DNA from 4 places in the Arthrobacter sp. B2I5 genome. Region 3 is predicted to be linked to each of the others. Evidence: riboswitches for the same ligand, from Rfam matches in the RefSeq annotation. Region 3 holds a riboswitch; each other region holds the start of a gene.
The links. Region 3 has a riboswitch for thiamine pyrophosphate ahead of thiD (bifunctional hydroxymethylpyrimidine kinase/phosphomethylpyrimidine kinase). Riboswitches for the same ligand answer to the same signal wherever they lie in the genome.
Positions count from the first base shown of each region.

Region 1: it holds a riboswitch for thiamine pyrophosphate, as region 3 does, so the genes downstream of both, thiO (glycine oxidase ThiO) here and thiD (bifunctional hydroxymethylpyrimidine kinase/phosphomethylpyrimidine kinase) in region 3, are expected to answer to the same signal.
Region 2: it holds a riboswitch for thiamine pyrophosphate, as region 3 does, so the genes downstream of both, QFZ60_RS00520 (ECF transporter S component) here and thiD (bifunctional hydroxymethylpyrimidine kinase/phosphomethylpyrimidine kinase) in region 3, are expected to answer to the same signal.
Region 4: it holds a riboswitch for thiamine pyrophosphate, as region 3 does, so the genes downstream of both, thiC (phosphomethylpyrimidine synthase ThiC) here and thiD (bifunctional hydroxymethylpyrimidine kinase/phosphomethylpyrimidine kinase) in region 3, are expected to answer to the same signal.

Region 1 is NZ_JAUSYF010000001.1:1,256,390-1,260,667, forward strand. Features, by position in the region: gene QFZ60_RS06045 (RNB domain-containing ribonuclease) at 1-1,148, opposite strand, end outside; gene thiE (thiamine phosphate synthase) at 1,185-1,919, opposite strand; TPP riboswitch at 1,947-2,066, shown strand; gene thiO (glycine oxidase ThiO) at 2,059-3,357, shown strand; gene thiS (sulfur carrier protein ThiS) at 3,354-3,590, shown strand; gene QFZ60_RS06065 (thiazole synthase) at 3,595-4,278, shown strand, end outside.
Region 2 is NZ_JAUSYF010000001.1:120,239-124,516, reverse strand. Features, by position in the region: gene QFZ60_RS00525 (ABC transporter ATP-binding protein) at 1-556, opposite strand, end outside; gene QFZ60_RS00520 (ECF transporter S component) at 556-1,179, opposite strand; TPP riboswitch at 1,248-1,388, opposite strand; gene QFZ60_RS00515 (heme-degrading domain-containing protein) at 1,472-2,014, shown strand; gene QFZ60_RS00510 (iron-containing redox enzyme family protein) at 2,213-3,268, shown strand; gene QFZ60_RS00505 (glycosyltransferase family 2 protein) at 3,217-4,278, shown strand, end outside.
Region 3 is NZ_JAUSYF010000001.1:1,741,882-1,746,159, forward strand. Features, by position in the region: partial or broken gene QFZ60_RS08375 (Rne/Rng family ribonuclease) at 1-1,338, shown strand, start outside; TPP riboswitch at 1,490-1,587, shown strand; gene thiD (bifunctional hydroxymethylpyrimidine kinase/phosphomethylpyrimidine kinase) at 1,595-3,115, shown strand; gene rplU (50S ribosomal protein L21) at 3,379-3,687, shown strand; gene rpmA (50S ribosomal protein L27) at 3,749-4,012, shown strand; gene obgE (GTPase ObgE) at 4,130-4,278, shown strand, end outside.
Region 4 is NZ_JAUSYF010000001.1:1,596,204-1,600,481, reverse strand. Features, by position in the region: gene QFZ60_RS07545 (VOC family protein) at 1-252, opposite strand, end outside; gene QFZ60_RS07540 (amidohydrolase family protein) at 351-1,433, opposite strand; TPP riboswitch at 1,513-1,620, shown strand; gene thiC (phosphomethylpyrimidine synthase ThiC) at 1,616-3,442, shown strand; gene QFZ60_RS07530 (alpha/beta fold hydrolase) at 3,439-4,173, opposite strand.

The sequences.
Region 1 (4,278 bases), 490 kb from region 3:
GGAAGGGCCTCACGCGCCCAGCCCGGAACGTCGCCGCCGTTGCTCAGGGCCTCGCAGATGACCAGCACGAAGCGGTCCACCAGGCGGCGCAGCGGCGCGGTGGTGTGGGCATAGGCCGCGCCGATGGCGGACTGCACCCCGTCCTCGGGGACTGTGCCGTCAAAGGCGGTATAGGACGCTCCCCGGAACAGCATGCCGGCGGAATGCATGATGGCCAGCTGGCGCGGGTCGGTGGGATCCAGTGAACGCAGGTACTCGCCATAACTGACTTCGCCGTCCCAGGGCCTGCCCAGCGCCTCGGTCTGCAGGCGGAAATGCCGCAGGGACCGTTCGTCCGGGGCGGGCATGGTGCGCAGGATTCCCACCTTGCCCTCCAGCATGAGCTGCGCGGCCGCCATCCCGGTCATCAGCGAAATCTGCGCGTTCCAGTCCTCCACGGCAAGCTGCGGGACAGCATCAATGCGGTAGCCGCCATCGGGCAGCTGGACAATTTCCTGCTCCGGCATGTTGAGGCTTGCCCCTCCGCGTTCCCGTTCCAGGGCCACCCGTTTCAGGCCCACCTCCCGGAGCAGCTGCAGCACCGGGGAGGCAGTCCCGGCGTCGAGGTCTGCCTGCGCACCCTTGTAGCTGAGCTTGTCGCGGCTGCGGACCCGCGCCCGCCTGACGCCCACTGACAAAACGGACGCCTCGCCGTCGAGCGTGAAGTCCCACACGAACGCTGAACAGTCCTGCCCGGGCAGCAGGCTTCCTGCCCCCTCGCTGATCACTTCCGGATGCAGCGGAATCCTGCCGTCCGGAGCGTAGAACGTCTGGCCGCGGCGCCGGGTCTCGGCGTCCAGCGGACCGCCGGGGGCAACGAACGCGGGGACGTCGGCGATCGCGTACAGCACCCGGTAGCCGTTCGCGTCCGGTTCGATGAACACCGCCTGGTCAAGGTCCGTTGACGATGCCGGATCGATGGTCACGAACTCCACGGCGGTCAGGTCATAGGACGGCAGCTTCAGCGCGGCTACGGCAGCCTGGGCATCCGCCACGGCTTCAGCGGGGTAGGGCCCCGGCAGCTCGAGTTCGGTCCGCAGCAGGCCCAACGCCTCTTCCAGGGCGTTCCTGTGGTCATGGACGTTGGGGGCCAGCCGATGATGTGACACAAAAATCAGCGTAGCTCCAAGTCCGCGGATATGGCATCAGGCGCCGGCGGCATCCAGCGCGTCGAGGAGCGAAGCAGCAGCGGCCGCGGGATCGGGAGCCTCTGTGATGGCGCGGACCACCACGATCCTGCAGGCACCCGCTTCCGCCACCTGCCGGACGTTTCCGTGGTCGATGCCGCCAATGGCGAACCAGGGCACGGGATCCGCCGCCTTTCCTGAGGCGTCCGCGGCGTACTTCACCAGGTCTGGTCCGACGGCGGCCCTGCCGGGTTTGGTGGGGGTGGCCCACACCGGACCCACGCAGAAATAGTCCAGGCCGGCCGGCCCGGCAGCTGCTGCCAGGGCGGCGTCCACCTGCTCCGTGGTGTGGCTCGAGAGCCCGATCGCGGCATTTCCGTTGACCAACGTACGCGCTGCGGCCAAGGGAAGGTCCTTTTGGCCGATGTGGAACACCGGTGCCCCGGAGAGGACGGCGATGTCCGCGCGGTCATTGACTGCCCACAGCCTGCCGTGCCGCACCGCCGTCTCCTTGAGCACGGCCAGGAGGTCCAGTTCCTCGGCGGCTTCGATGGTCTTGTCGCGCAGCTGGATGATGTCCACCCCGCCGGCGAACGCGGCGTCAACGAACTCCGCAAAGTCGCCGCGGTCCCGGCGTGCATCGGTGCAGAGGTACAGGCGGGCGGCCTTGAGGGCGTCGCTGTCCCGTGAATTGACAACTTCGGTGGCGGGAGCGCGGTGGCCGGCGGGGAAGGATGGGGTGGACACATTCATGCGTGCAAGCCTAGTTCCTCTAAACTGGGCTGGTACTGCGGGAGCCCGCGGCAGCTGTCACAAAGCGCCGGGCTGAGAGGGCGTCAGAGCCGACCGCTTGACCTGATCCGGGTAATGCCGGCGTAGGGAAGGAACCCATATGCGTATCCCCTTCAACCACCCCGGGTCCGCCCGCGCCTCCAGCCCCTTCATCGTCCGGGCCGATGTTGCGGTCATTGGCGGGGGAGTGGTGGGGCACGGAATCGCCTGGGAGGCGCAGCGTTCCGGCCGCTCCGTGGTCCTCGTCGACGACGCACCGGGTACCGGCGCCAGCTGGGCCGCGGCCGGCATGCTGGCCCCCGTCAGCGAACTGCACTACCAGGAGGAAGACCTCCTGGAACTGATGCTCGACGCATCAGCGCGCTGGCCGGGGTTCGCCGCCGCCCTGGACAGTGCAACGGGCGCGGATTCCGGGTACCTGACGACGGCGACACTCGCCGTGGGTGCCGACGCGGCCGACCGCCGTGCACTGATGGATCTGCGTACGGTCCAGCAGGCCAACGGGCTGGTGGTGGAACCCCTCACCGTGCGGGAGGCCCGGAAACGCGAGCCGCTGCTCAGCCCGGCCATTGCCTGCGCCCTGGACACCCCGGCAGACCACCAGGTGGACCCCCGGCGCCTGGTGGCAGCCCTGCGGCTGGCCCTGGCCGCCGCGGCAGGCGGGAAGCCGGAACTGGCCGTTGCCGGGGCAGTGGACGGCTATGCCGTCCCGGAGCGGGCAGCCGGGCTGTTGTGGGACGGAGGAGCTGTTGCCGGCGTCCGCCTGGCCGGCGGCGGCACGGTGCTGGCAACGGAAACCGTGGTGGCGAACGGGCTGCAGGCCGGGGCACTTGAAGGCCTGCCGGACGGCCTTGAGCTGCCGTTGCGGCCCGTGCACGGGGACATTCTCCGCCTTGCCGTTCCCCGCCACCTGCAGCCCCTGGTGACGTCTACGGTCCGCGGCCTGGTCCACGGCGTTCCCGTGTACATTGTCCCGCGGCAGGACGGGACCGTGGTGATCGGAGCCACCCAGCGTGAGGACGCCCTCTCCGATGCCGTCAGCGCCGGCGGCGTGTACCAGCTGCTGCGGGACGCCCAGGCGCTGGTGCCCGCCGTCGCCGAACTTGAACTCCTGGAATCCACTGCCCGTGCCCGCCCCGGAACCCCTGACAACGCACCGCTCCTGGGCCGCGTACTGGCGCCCCCGGCCTCCCCAGGCGAACGGGCCGGGCATGTCCCGGGACTCATCGTTGCCACCGGGTTCTTCCGGCACGGCGTCCTGCTCACTCCTGCCGCAGCGGGCATCTGCAGGGAGATGCTGGACGGAAAGGCCGATCCCCGCTGGGCACCCTTCAGCCCGGACCGGTTCTCCAGGCCAGCCACAACAGCAACAAGCCCTTTCATCAAGGAGACAGCGTGAACATCACCCTCAACGGAAACCAGCACACGGTGGCCGACGGCGCCTCCATCACCACGCTGGTCAGCCAAGTCACGGGACGCCCGCTGGCTGACAACGGGCAGGCGACGGACGGCGGGAAGCTGGGTGTCGCCGTCGCGCATAACGCCCAGGTGGTGCCGCGGAGCCAATGGTTCGCCACCGCGCTCGCCGAGGGCGACGACATCGAACTTGTCACAGCAGTACAGGGAGGCTGACATCATGACTGAAACCAGCACCATCAACCCCGCAGGAAGTGCCGGTACCGCTGACGCCCTGGTGATCGACGGCGTCGCCCTCGGATCCAGGCTCATCATGGGCACCGGGGGAGCACCCAGCCTGGACGGCCTGGGCGCAGCGCTCCTGGCCTCCGGCACCGCGCTGACCACCGTGGCCATGCGCCGCTACTCCACGGCGGAAACCGGGTCACTGTTCCAGCTGCTGGTGGACCACGGGATCCGGGTCCTGCCCAACACCGCCGGCTGCTTCACCGCCCGGGATGCGGTCCTCACGGCGGAGCTGGCCCGGGAGGCATTGGAGACCGACTGGGTCAAGCTCGAGGTCATCGCGGATGAACAAACCCTCCTGCCGGACGCCGTGGAACTCGTCGAGGCCACCGAACAGCTCGTCAACCGCGGCTTCAAGGTCTTCGCCTACACCAACGACGATCCCGTGCTGGCGCTGCGGCTGGAGAACCTCGGCGCCGCCGCCGTCATGCCGCTGGGTGCCCCGATCGGCACGGGCCTGGGGATCCTGAACCCGCACAACATCGAACTCATCGTTTCCCGGGCCTCGGTGCCGGTGGTCCTGGATGCCGGCATCGGTACCGCGTCCGACGCAGCCCTTGCCATGGAGCTGGGCTGCGACGCCGTGCTGCTGGCCACGGCCGTGACCCGGGCGCAGAAC
Region 2 (4,278 bases), 1.6 Mb from region 3:
TGGCGGTTGGCTCATCCAGCAGGATCAGGCCCGGGCGCATGGCCAGGATCCCGGCCAGCGCCAGGCGCTGCTTTTGCCCGCCGGACAGGGCCGACGTCGGGTGGTCCAGCGGGAGGTGGGAGAGTCCGACGTCGGCAAGCGCCTCGTGCACCCGCGCCCAGATGTCCTCCCGCGGCACCGCAAGGTTCTCGGCACCGAAGGCGGCGTCGTCCCCCACGCGCGACAGGACCACCTGCGTCTCGGGGTCCTGCTGCATGAGTCCGGCACGCCCGCGCTGGGCGCGGGGCACGGCGCCGTCAACCAGCAGCGAACCCGACTCGTCGGCATCCCCCGCCTCGCCGCCGTCGTCGTTAATGTCCCCCAGCACCCCGGCGAGCGCATGCAGGAGCGTGGACTTGCCGGCGCCCGAGGGGCCGAGCAGGAGCACCCGCTCCCCCGGGCTGATGTCCAGGTCAAGGGCATGGACGGCGGGCTTTGCCCTGCCGGCATGCCGCCAGCCCCAGCCGCGGGCGGTGACAGCGGCAGGGCGGACCGCCGTGCCCTGGGCCATTGCCATCAGGAGAAGACAGGCTCCGTGGCAGCCTTGCGCGAGGCGAAGGAGCTCAGCACTCCTGTACGTGCCAGGCCGCGCGTGGCCACCCAGGACAGGGCACCGGCAATGACTGCTCCGGAAATCATGCAGAAGACGATGTAGGCCAGCTTGTCACCGCCGGAGTAGGCGATGTTCCAGCCCCACGGCGCAAAGGAGTCGTTCAGGCCGCAGAAGAGGCCTGCTGCCGCACCTGCCAGCAGGGATACGGGCAGGTTGAACTTGCGGTAGACGAAGATGGCGAAGATGATTTCCGCACCGAGGCCCTGGACGAAGCCGGAGAAGAGGACCGAGGCGCCGTACTGGGAGCCCATGAGGAGTTCCCCGGTGGCGGCCACGGTCTCGCAGAACAGTGCGGCCCCCGGCTTGCGGATGATCAGCATGCCCAGCACGCCCGGAATCATCCATCCGCCGGCGATGATGCCGGTCAGGGGCGGGTAGGCGGCGTTCATCGGCACGGACACTGCCGCCGCACCTTGGGACCAGGCCCAGAAAATAACGCCGCCGGCGATGGCCACCAGCGCGGCGACGACGATGTCCACGACGCGCCAGGACTTACTGGTGGTCTTCTTGATTGCTGCAGTGCTCATTGGAATCCTCCTGGGAAACAGGAGGGGAAAGTGGACCCGGCTGATGGCCCGATGCCGTGCAGCCGCGACACTTTGAGAACTCGACTCCCTTGCGCCGGTACTAACCGGATCAGGTTCGAGGGTCTGCGGCTGTCCGCACTCTCAGCGCCCACCTGCGGTGCCCGGCGGATGCCAGGATGCCCGACGGCGGCGCTCCCCTGTCGTTTGTAGTGTTGCTTTTTGTTGGGTAAGGCTTTTGATTGCCCTTCCGGGCGTGGTCAAGTTTACACCGGGCGGGGGTAGATTGAAGGCCATGAGCGCCATTCCACCGGATGTGACCGGGTTCGATCCTGATTCCCCCGACGCCCAGCCTGAGGGGTCGGTGGAGGCACTGGTTGCCCGGGTCGAGGCGGAGGTCCGGGAGCTCCACTTCCCCGGCTTTTCGGCGGATGACGCGCTGAACCTGGGCCTGCTCCTGGTGGAACTGGGCAAGGAGCGGTCGCTTCCCATCGCGATCGACATCACCAAGGGTGAGCAGGTCCTGTTCCACGTCGCGCTTCCCGGCGCCACTCCTGACAACGGGCACTGGATCCGGGCCAAGCAGCGCACTGCCGCCCGGTACGAGGTGCCGTCCCTTTTGGTGGGGCTGCGGGGCCGGCTGGGCGGCGGCCGGATCGAGGACAACGCCTGGTTCGACCAGTCCCGGTACGCAGCCCACGGCGGCTCCTTTCCCATTTATGTCACCGGCGTGGGCGCGGTGGCCACAGTCACGGTCTCCGGATTGCCGCAGCTCCAGGACCATGACCTGGTGGTGGAGGCGCTGCGGGACATCCTGGGGTCGGCCCTGTCTGACTGAACGCTGTCTGACTGACCGCTGTCCGGCTTGCTGCTGGGGGACCAGCGAACCTGCCTATAGACAAAGACTGCTTAGCTTTTATTAGTAATCATGCTTACTATATTGTTCCCCCGGGTTTCGAGGAGGACAGGGCATGGCAGTCACCATGGGCGGTCCCGCGTTCGTTCCCGTCACCAGCGCCGCAGACCAAGGAGCACCATGAGAATCCCGGAAACCAGAGGCCCCCTCAGCAGCGCCCTGTTCGAGGTCCTGGCGCAGGCTCCGGACTCCTCCGGGACGGAACTGGACGCCCTGTACCGCCTGGCGGCAGGGCAGGTGTCCGGCACCGCTGACATTATTGGCGACGAGGACATCCAGCTGGCCCTCTTCTGCCTCTACGAACTCCATTACTCCGGGCTGGACGGCGTCTCCGACCACTGGGAGTGGGAGCCCGCGCTAATCAAGGTCCGGCAGCTGCTCGAGGAACCGTTTGAGGTTGCCCTCCGCGCCGCCGCACAGCAGGCCGCTGGAACGCTCGAACTGCCCGCAGGCGGTCCAATGACAAGTGACCAGGTGGCCGATGTCCTGTTCGGCCTCGCCGGCATGGACACCGGCCCCAGCGTCTCCCGCTACGTCGCCCGGAAGGCAACCCTGGAGCAGCTCAGGGAGTTCCTGGTCCATAAATCCATGTACCAGCTGAAGGAAGCCGACCCTCACACGTGGGCCATCCCGCGCCTCAGCGGACGGCCCAAAGCGGCCCTGGTGGAAATCCAGGCGGACGAATACGGCGGCGGCCGCCCCGAGCGGATGCACAGCGCGCTGTTCGCCCGGACCATGCGCGGCCTGGGCCTCGATGACAGCTACGGCGCCTACGTCGATGCCGTTCCCGCCGTCTCCCTCGCATCGGTAAACCTCATGTCCCTTTGCGGACTGAACCGGCGGCTCCGCGGCGCCATCACCGGCCACCTGGCAATCTACGAAATGACCTCCTCCCAGCCCAACCGGTTCTACGGCAACGGTTTCCGGCGGCACGGCTTCGGCGCGGACGTCACGCACTACTTCGACGAGCACGTGGAGGCCGACGCCGTCCACGAGCAGATCGCCGGCCGCGACCTCGCCGGCGGCCTCGTCGAAGCCGAGCCGGAACTCCTGGCGGACGTCCTGTTCGGGGCGACGGCGGTCATGGCCATCGACGGCCGGCTCTCCGCCCACCTCCTGTCCTCGTGGGAAGCCGGGACATCATCGCTGCGGGCGGCCGTGCCGGCGGCAGCATGACGGCCGGCCCGACAGTGTCCCAGGGCCGGCGCGCCTGCTTGGCCGGGGCGGAGTACATCCTTCCCCTGCGCTGGAGTGAGGACTCCGGCTTGGCTGACCTTTCGGACTACCTCCGGCGCCTCGTGGCCTGGATCCCGGTCACCGTGGTGGACGGCTCCGCCCCCAGCCTCTTCGAACGCCACCGCGCGGCGTTCCCCGCCGCGGTGCGCCACCTCTGCCCGGACCCCGATGGTTCCCCGGACCAGAACGCTTTCCCGGACCGCCCCGGCGTCGGGTGCGGCGCCCACAACGGAAAGGTGGCCGGCGTGATGACGGGAGTGCGCGCCTCCAGGGCGGAGTTCCTTGTCATTGCCGACGACGACGTCCGCTACACGCGCGAGGCCCTCGCCGCCGTCGTCCATCACCTCGGATCGGCCCACGTGGTGCGGCCGCAGAACTACTTCGACCCCTCCCCGTGGCACGCCTGGTGGGACACGGCCAGGACGCTGCTCAACCGCGCCTGGTCCGCCGACTATCCCGGAACGCTGGGAGTCCGCCGCAGTGCGCTCGTGGCCACCGGCGGCTATGCGGGAGTCCTGTTCGAAAACCTGGAGCTCATCCGCACCATCAGGGCCGCGGGCGGAACGGAACGGATCCTGCCCGGCCTGTTCGTGGCCCGGCAGCCGCCAACTGCCCGGCACTTCCTGCGCCAACGCATACGGCAGGCGTACGACGATTTTGCCCAGCCGCGGCGGCTTGCCGCCGAACTTGCCCTGCTCCCGGCCGTCCTCGGGGCAGCACTTCTTCCTGCCCGGGCAAGGCGGACCGCCCTCCTGGGGCTGGCCGGGGCGGCCATCGCCTGGGCGGAAATTGGACGACGCCGGAACAACGGGACCGCCGTCTTTCCCGCCCCGGCAGCCTGGTTTGCGCCGCTCTGGGCACTGGAGCGGGCCGTCTGCGTCTGGCTGGCAGCCGCCTCCAGGCTGGCGGGCGGGATCCCCTACGCGGGCAGCAGGATCAGCACGGCGGCG
Region 3 (4,278 bases):
AAGGTCTTCCTGCCCTCCGGCGGCTCCCTGGTGATCGACCGCACCGAGGCCATGACCGTGGTGGACGTCAACACCGGCAAGTTCACCGGCAGCGGCGGCAACCTCGAGGAAACCGTCACCAAGAACAACCTGGAAGCTGCCGAGGAAGTGGTGCGCCAGCTGCGGCTGCGCGACATTGGCGGCATCATCGTGATCGACTTCATCGACATGGTGCTCGAATCCAACCGCGACCTGGTCCTGCGCCGCCTGGTGGAATGCCTGGGCCGCGACCGGACCAAGCACCAGGTTGCCGAGGTCACGTCGCTGGGCCTGGTCCAGATGACCCGCAAGCGGATGGGCACGGGCCTGCTGGAAGTCTTCGGCGAGCAGTGCGAGGCGTGCGCGGGCCGCGGGGTAGTGACCCATGACGATCCCGTGGAGCATCGCCGTGCCAACATCGTGGCGGCCGAGCACCACGTCCAGCGCGCGGACAACCGCCCCGAAGCCCGCGGGGAAGCCCACCGCGCCGACGCACAGCGGCCCGATGCCGGCCAGCCCGGAGTCCGTCCCGAGCGCAAACGGCGGCGCGGACGCGGCGGCCAGCAGCCCGAGGCTGTCCCGGCGCCTGCAGTGCACGTCCACACCGTCGTGCCGGACACGGCGGATGCTGAGCGGCACGCCAAGGCAGAGGCCACCCGGCTTGCCCTGGCGAACATTGCGGCTGCCGCCCACGCGGCGCACCTGCATGACGATGAGGTGGCAGCAACCCGGCAGGCGCCGCAGGCCGAGCCTGCGCCGGTTCCCGCAGAGGAGAAGCACGACGCCGATTCCCCCGCACGCCCCGCAGCTGTCCTGACCTTCGGCGGCGAGGAAGTCCCGCTACCGTTCGTGGAGCACGCCGAGGAGCAGCACCCCAAGCCCGCCCTCACCTTGGACCGGCTGGCGGAAGCGTTCGCCCACCTCGGCCAGCCGGCGTCACCCATGGAGGATGCGCCGGCCAAAGCCGCAGAGGCCGTGAAGGCAGCCGAACCGGCAGTGCCCCAACAGCAGGCCGGCGGGGGAGCGGCAACCCACGCCAACGTGGAAGCGCCCGCGGAAAAGGACTACTCCGACCACACCCTGGAGCAGACCCGGCAACGCAGGCCGCGGCGCCACCGCGCTGCCAGCCGTGCCCAGGGCGCAGCCAACGAGACAGCTGTCCAGCACCACGAGAACGTCCAGTCCACGGGTGCCGGGCATTCGCACGCAGCCAAGGCCCCCGACACCGCCAAGGCACAGGACGCCGCCGAGGCTGAAGCTGCCAAGCCGGCAGCGGAACCCATCATCCTCGGCGTCGGAGTCCCCGCCTCGGAGCTCTAAGCCAGGACAAAACCAACGCACCACCAAGGAAGTCCCCGCCATGTGGACTATTCCCCTCCGAATCTCGGGGGGAATGGACCACAGTGCGGGGACTTCCTGCATGGGCAGGTGCTGTCACCTTTCCGCCGCGTCGGCACCAGCAGCTACGCTGGACAGCGACACGGGGTGCCGCGCAGAAGGCCGGCTGAGATCCAGACCCGTTGAACCTGTCCGGCTAGTACCGGCGAAGGGATGTCTCTTGTCTTCGACCCTTTCCATGCCCCTGCCAACCGCGCCCGGCGTTCCCTCTGGGGTTCCCGCGGGCCGCGACGTCCCGCGCGTCCTCTCCATCGCCGGTTCCGATCCATCCGGGGGAGCCGGGATCCAGGCGGACCTCAAAAGCATCGCCGCCCACGGCGGATACGGCATGGCGGCGATTACCGCCCTCACGGCGCAGAACACCCGCGGCGTGCAGGCCGTCCACGTCCCTCCGGCCGCGTTCCTGGCCCAGCAGCTGGACGCGGTCAGCGCGGACATCAGCATTGATGCCGTCAAGATCGGCATGCTGGGTGACGAATCGGTGATCCGGACTGTCCGCGAGTGGCTCGGAATGGTCCGTCCCGCCGTCGTTGTCCTTGACCCCGTGATGGTGGCCACCAGCGGGGACCGGCTGCTGCAGGAAACCGCCGAAGCCGCGCTCCGGGAACTGCTGCCGCTTGCCCACCTCCTCACCCCCAACCTGCCCGAGCTCGCGCTGCTGCTCGGCACGGAGCCGGCCCAAAACTGGGAGGCCGCGCTGGACCAAGGCAGGCGCCTGGCCGAGGCCACCGGAGCCACCGTACTGGTTAAAGGCGGCCACCTCGCAGGCCTGGACTGCCCGGACGCGCTGGTGAACACCGCGGGCCTCCTCGTCCAGGAGGTGGTGGAAGTGCAGGGGAAGCGCATTTCCACGCGCAACAGCCACGGCACCGGATGTTCCCTGTCCTCCGCCATGGCAACCGTCCAGGCCCGCCTGGGTGACTGGGAGGCCTCGCTGCGGACCGTCAAGCCCTGGCTGGCCGGCGCACTCGAGAACTCCGGCCAGCTGGAGGTGGGCCAGGGGAACGGACCCGTGCACCACTTCCACCACGTGCGGCCCGTCCCGGCGGAAGGCAGCTTCGCGGCCCGGCTGTGGACCGAAGCCCGCCAGGACCTCGACGACATCTACGCGCTGGACTTCATCGACGGACTGGCCTCTGGCGATCTTTCCGAAAAGGACTTTGCCTATTACCTGGCGCAGGATGCCCTCTACCTGAACGGCTACTCCCGCGTGCTGGCACGGGCCAGCGCCCTGGCCCCTTCGGAGGCCCAGCAGCTGTTCTGGGCACGGTCCGCACAGCAGTGCCTTGAAGTGGAAACCGAACTTCACCGCTCGTGGCTCAGCACCCGCCCGGCCCCGAACGGCCTGGGCCCGGTCACCAAGTCCTATGTGGACCACCTGACCGCAGCGTCGTCGTCGGGCAGTTATGCGGTCCTCGCCGCCGCCGTCCTGCCCTGCTTCTGGCTCTACGCCGAGGTCGGCGCCACGCTGCACGCCCGGTTCCTGGCGTCAGGGGAACCGGACGGGCACGCTTACGCGGACTGGCTCCGCACCTACGCGGATGAAGGCTTTGCCGAAGCGACCCGCCAGGCCATCGCAATCGTGGATGCGGCCGGACGGCAGGCTTCAGACCAGGAGAAGGCCGCGATGGTGACGGCGTTCAAGCAGTCCTGCCGGCTCGAAGTGGACTTCTTCGACGCGCCGCGCCTGCACTCCTGACCCGTGCCCGGCAGCTGTGCCGGTACTATGGTGGGGCAGGGTGCGGACGCCGGACCTGAGCTGTGGTGCCTATCACAGCAACCCGCCGGGAACCAGCCTCATTTGCGGCCGGAGACAAAATTAGCGTAATCTAGATCTTCGGTGCTTACGCCAACACTTGGGTTATGACCCCACGGCGTTGAGGCACAGCGAGAAACCAGGCTTTTGATAGTCGGTTCCGCACGCAAATTTAGTTATAAACGTCGAGAGAAGTGAGTTCCCAAGTGGTGTACGCGATTGTCCGCGCAGGCGGCCGCCAAGAGAAGGTTTCCGTTGGAGACTTCGTTACCCTGAACCGCGTCGCCGGTGGAGCCGGCAGCACCATTGAGCTGCCCGCACTGCTCCTGGTTGATGGTGACAAGGTCACCTCCGCCGCCGCCGACCTGGCCAAGGTAACTGTTACGGCTGAAATCCTCCAGGACCTGCGTGGTCCTAAGATTGTCATCCAGAAGTTCAAGAACAAGACCGGCTACAAGAAGCGCCAGGGTCACCGCCAGGAACTGACCAAGGTCAAGATCACCGGCATCAGCTAACCTCCGGTTAGTGTTCAGGCATTTCAACAGATTCCCCAGAATTTAGAGGCAGGCATTTCAGATGGCACATAAAAAGGGCGCGAGCTCCACTCGCAACGGTCGCGATTCCAACGCTCAGTACCTCGGCGTCAAGCGCTTCGGCGGCCAGGTTGTTTCCGCAGGCGAAATCATCGTCCGCCAGCGCGGCACCCACTTCCACCCGGGCGCCGGCGTCGGCCGCGGCGGGGACGACACCCTGTTCGCACTGACCCCGGGCGCCGTTGAATTCGGTACCCGCCGCGGTCGTCGCGTGGTCAACATCGTTGCTGCTGCAGCTGCAGAGTAACACCAAGTTCTGAAGCGGTGGAGCGGGCCTGAGGGCCCGCTCCACTGTTCTTTTAACCGCATTACAATCGATGTGGCGCCCCGGGGCGCCAGGTAAACAGCTTCTGAGGAGATCCACGTGGCCAGCTTTGTAGACCGGGTAGTACTGCACGTATCCGGCGGTAACGGCGGCAACGGGTGCGTCTCCGTCCACCGGGAGAAGTTCAAGCCCCTGGGCGGTCCCGACGGCGGCGACGGCGGCAACGGCGGCGACGTCATCCTTCGCGT
Region 4 (4,278 bases), 150 kb from region 3:
CAACAGGGCCGTGTGGAAGAGGCCCGCCTCTCCCCTGCCGGGAAGGTGCAGCCCGGGGGCCGGCGCCAGGTGGACCAACGGCCTGCCGAGCCTGCCGAGATACAGGCCGCCGTCCTGCTCGGCCACCACCTCGAGACCCAGGGCGCGCTGGTAGTAGTCGGTCATCACCTTCATGTCGCCCACCTTGAGCATCACCGTGCCCATGGCGAGGTCGGCAGGAAGAAGATCCCGGCTGCTGGCTGCTTCGGTCATTGAAGGCTCCTTGTATTGGCGACCGTCCCGTTGGCGGCCTGTCACACATTAAAATTACTTGAAGCTTCAATTTATTCCAAGTGCCGGGTTCATTCTGCTCATCGGATGATGCGGCCGCCCAGCACCACATGTTCCAGGGCCGTGATGGTTTCCGGGACGGCCCGCGGGTCTTCCCGGCACACCACGACGTCGGCCCGCGCACCTTCGGCCAGGTTGTCCGCTCCCAGCCAGGTGCGGGCTGCCCAGCAGGCAGCATCCAGGGCGGCCTCCATTGGCAGGCCCGCGCCGTGCAGGGCGAGGATCTCGTCGGCGATCCTGCCGTGGCGGACCACGCTGCCGGCATCCGTGCCGGCAAAGATGCGCACTCCGGCGGCATGGGCTTCGGCCACGCGTTCCAGCCTGCGTTCCCAGAGGGCGCGCATATGGGCTGCATAGCGCGGGAACTTGGCGTCTGCCTGGGCAGCGATCCCGGGGAAGGTGGCGATGTTGATGAGGGTGGGCACGATCGGCACATCCTGTTCCACAAACCGGGGCAGGTGGCGGGGCAGCAGCCCGGTGGCGTGCTCGATGCAGTCGATGCCGGCGTCCAGCATCTGGTCCAGGCTGTCCTCCGCGAAGCAATGCGCCGTGACCCGGGCACCTTCGTCATGGGCGGCCCGGACGGCATCACGCACGACGGCGGCAGGAAAGGAGGGAGCGAGGTCACCGGCGCTGCGGTCGATCCAGTCCCCCACCAGTTTGACCCAGCCGTCGCCGTCGCGCGCCTGTTTCCGCACGGCCTCCACAAGGCCTTCGGGCTCAACCTCCTCCGCGAAGCCGCGCAGGTAGCGGCGCGTGCGGGCCACGTGGCGCCCGGCTCGGATCAGCACCGGGAAGTCCCGGCCGCCCTGCATCCAGCGTGTATCGGCAGGTGAGCCGGCATCGCGGACCAGCAGGGTTCCGGCGTTGAGGTCGGCCAGCGCCTGGTCCCGGGCCACTGCGGGTTCCACCGGTCCGGCGGGACCCAGTCCAATGTGGCAGTGGGCGTCAGCGAACCCTGGCAGCACCCAGCCGTCGAACACCCGCCCCGGAACGGCACCAGGCCGGTTGAACGTGAGCTTGCCGTCCACCGACCAAAGTCCATGGCGGACCCGGTCCGGTGCGGTGAGGACGGGTCCGCGAAAGTAAATGATCTCTGCCATCGGGCTTCCTTTCGATGCCCGGTCAGGCTAGCACCCGCAAATGTGACAAGGCTCTTCGGGGCCCCTGTGGTAGCTTCTTTCCTGACCACACGGGTGCCCTTGCAGGGGCTGAGATCGGGCTGACGCAGCCTGCGACCGTTGAACCTGTCCGGGTAATGCCGGCGAAGGAAGTGAGTATTCCCTTGAGTACACAAAACACCCAGTTGAACCCTGCCCACCTGCCGTCCACCGGGAGGTCCGCCGCAGAATCCGGGCCACAGGTGACGCAGTCCCTGGCGTCGCATTCACTGGCGTTCATCGACGACACCGCGTCCGGAATCCACGTACCCGTCACGGAAATTGCCCTGGAGCCGTCACCCAACGGGCAGCCGAACGCACCTTTCCGGACCTACCGGACCGCCGGGCCGGGAAGCGACCCCGTCCGCGGCCTGCAGCCCTTCCGCGCGGAGTGGATCGCGGCGCGCGGGGACACCGAGGCGTACAGCGGCAGGGAACGCAACCTGCTCGACGACGGCCGCTCGGCCGTGCGACGTGGTGCTGCCTCGGCGGAGTGGAAGGGCGCGCAGCCGGTGCCCCGCCGCGCCGTCGACGGCCGGACGGTGACCCAGATGCACTATGCCCGGCAGGGAATCATCACGCAGGAGATGCGTTTCGTGGCGCTGCGCGAGAACTGCGACGTGGAGTTGGTCCGGGACGAACTGGCTGCCGGCCGCGCCATCATTCCTAGCAACATCAACCATCCGGAGTCCGAGCCGATGATCATCGGCAAGGCCTTCCTGGTGAAGATCAACGCCAACATCGGCAACTCGGCGGTGACCAGCTCCATCGCGGAGGAGGTGGACAAGCTGCAGTGGGCAACGCAGTGGGGAGCGGACACCGTGATGGACCTGTCCACCGGGGACGATATCCACACCACGCGGGAATGGATCATCCGCAACTCCCCCGTTCCCATCGGCACCGTGCCCATCTACCAGGCCCTGGAAAAAGTAAACGGCGAGGCCAATGCCCTCACCTGGGAAATCTTCCGCGACACCGTGATTGAACAGTGTGAGCAGGGCGTGGACTACATGACCATCCACGCCGGGGTCCTGCTTCGCTATGTGCCGCTGACCGCCGACCGGGTGACGGGCATCGTCTCGCGCGGCGGCTCCATCATGGCCGGCTGGTGCCTGGCCCACCACCAGGAGAACTTCCTCTACACGCACTTTGACGAGCTGTGCGAAATTTTCGCGAAGTACGACGTTGCCTTCTCCCTGGGCGACGGCCTGCGCCCCGGTTCCACGGCGGACGCCAACGACGCCGCCCAGTTCGCGGAACTGGACACGCTTGCCGAGCTCACCCAGCGCGCGTGGGAGTACGACGTGCAGGTGATGGTGGAAGGGCCCGGGCACGTTCCGTTCCACCTGGTCCGGGAAAACGTCGAGCGGCAGCAGGAACTGTGCAAAGGGGCGCCGTTCTACACCCTGGGGCCGCTGGTGACGGACATTGCTCCCGGCTATGACCACATCACGTCCGCAATCGGTGCCACCGAAATTGCCAGGTACGGCACGGCCATGCTGTGCTACGTCACGCCGAAGGAGCACCTGGGCCTGCCCAACAAGGACGACGTCAAGACCGGAGTGATCACCTACAAGATCGCCGCCCATGCAGCGGACCTGGCCAAGGGCCACCCGGGGGCGCACGAACGGGACGACGCATTGTCCAAAGCGCGGTTCGAGTTCCGCTGGCGGGACCAGTTCGCGCTGTCCCTTGACCCGGTGACGGCCGAGGCATTCCACGACGAGACCCTGCCGGCCGAGCCTGCCAAGACGGCGCACTTCTGTTCCATGTGCGGGCCCAAGTTTTGCTCGATGCGGATCAGCCAGGACATCCGGGACGAGTTCGGCTCCGCGGAGGCGCAGGCTGCCCGGGCCAATGCCGCATCGGGGATGCGGGAGAAAAGCGAGGAGTTCCTGGCGGCCGGCGGCAAGGTCTACCTGCCGGAACTCCGGGTTCCCGCTGACAGCTAGGAGGCCCGGGCGGGCTGGCTCCGGCTGACCTGGCTGATGAACTGCCGGATGGCCCGGTCCCCGTCCAGGGAGTCATGGGGCCGGTGCCCTCCCGCGGCAACGCGGTGCAGGGCACCGGTCTCCCGCAGGTAGCCGGCAATCTCCTCGTAGAGCGGTTCCCACCCGCCGGTCAGGACCAGCGTGGGCACACCGGGAACAATGTGCAGCGGCGCCTCCCACGAGGGGGCCTGGAGCCGCAGCCTGCGGGCGGACCTCTTTTCCTCCGTGGTGGCGGACTGCTGCAGGTCGGTGGCGAAGACCCGCCGGACGAATTCGCGCTGGAAGTCTTCGTCGCCGAGCTGCTGGCGGACGTCGAAGAGGGGCTGCATGAGGCTGATGTGGGCCGCCGTGGCGGGGAGCTCTGCCGTCAGGGAGAGGCAGGCCGGCTCCACGAGGGTCAACGAAAAGACCAGGTCCGGACGTTCAACAGCGGCCATCATGGCTGCGATGGCCCCCTGGGCGTGCGCCACCACATGCCCACCGGCGGCGCCGCGGCCATCGTCGGCGAGGGACCTGAGGATAATGGCGGTGTCCTCGGCGAAGGAGGACTCAAGTGGCTCCGCGACGGCATCAAAGCCATGCCGGCGGAGGAACAATGCGTCATAGGACAGTGCCATGCCGTGCTGGCGCGGCCATGCGGCGGCGCCAAAAGTCCCGGCGCCGTGCACGAACACTACCCTCTGCTTGAACATGTCCCAACCCTATTCCACGGCGCTGACATCCCATGTAAGTAGCAGCAGATGTCGTTTTGAGCCCTCATAACGACATCTGCTGCTACTTAGTTGGGCCGGGTGTGC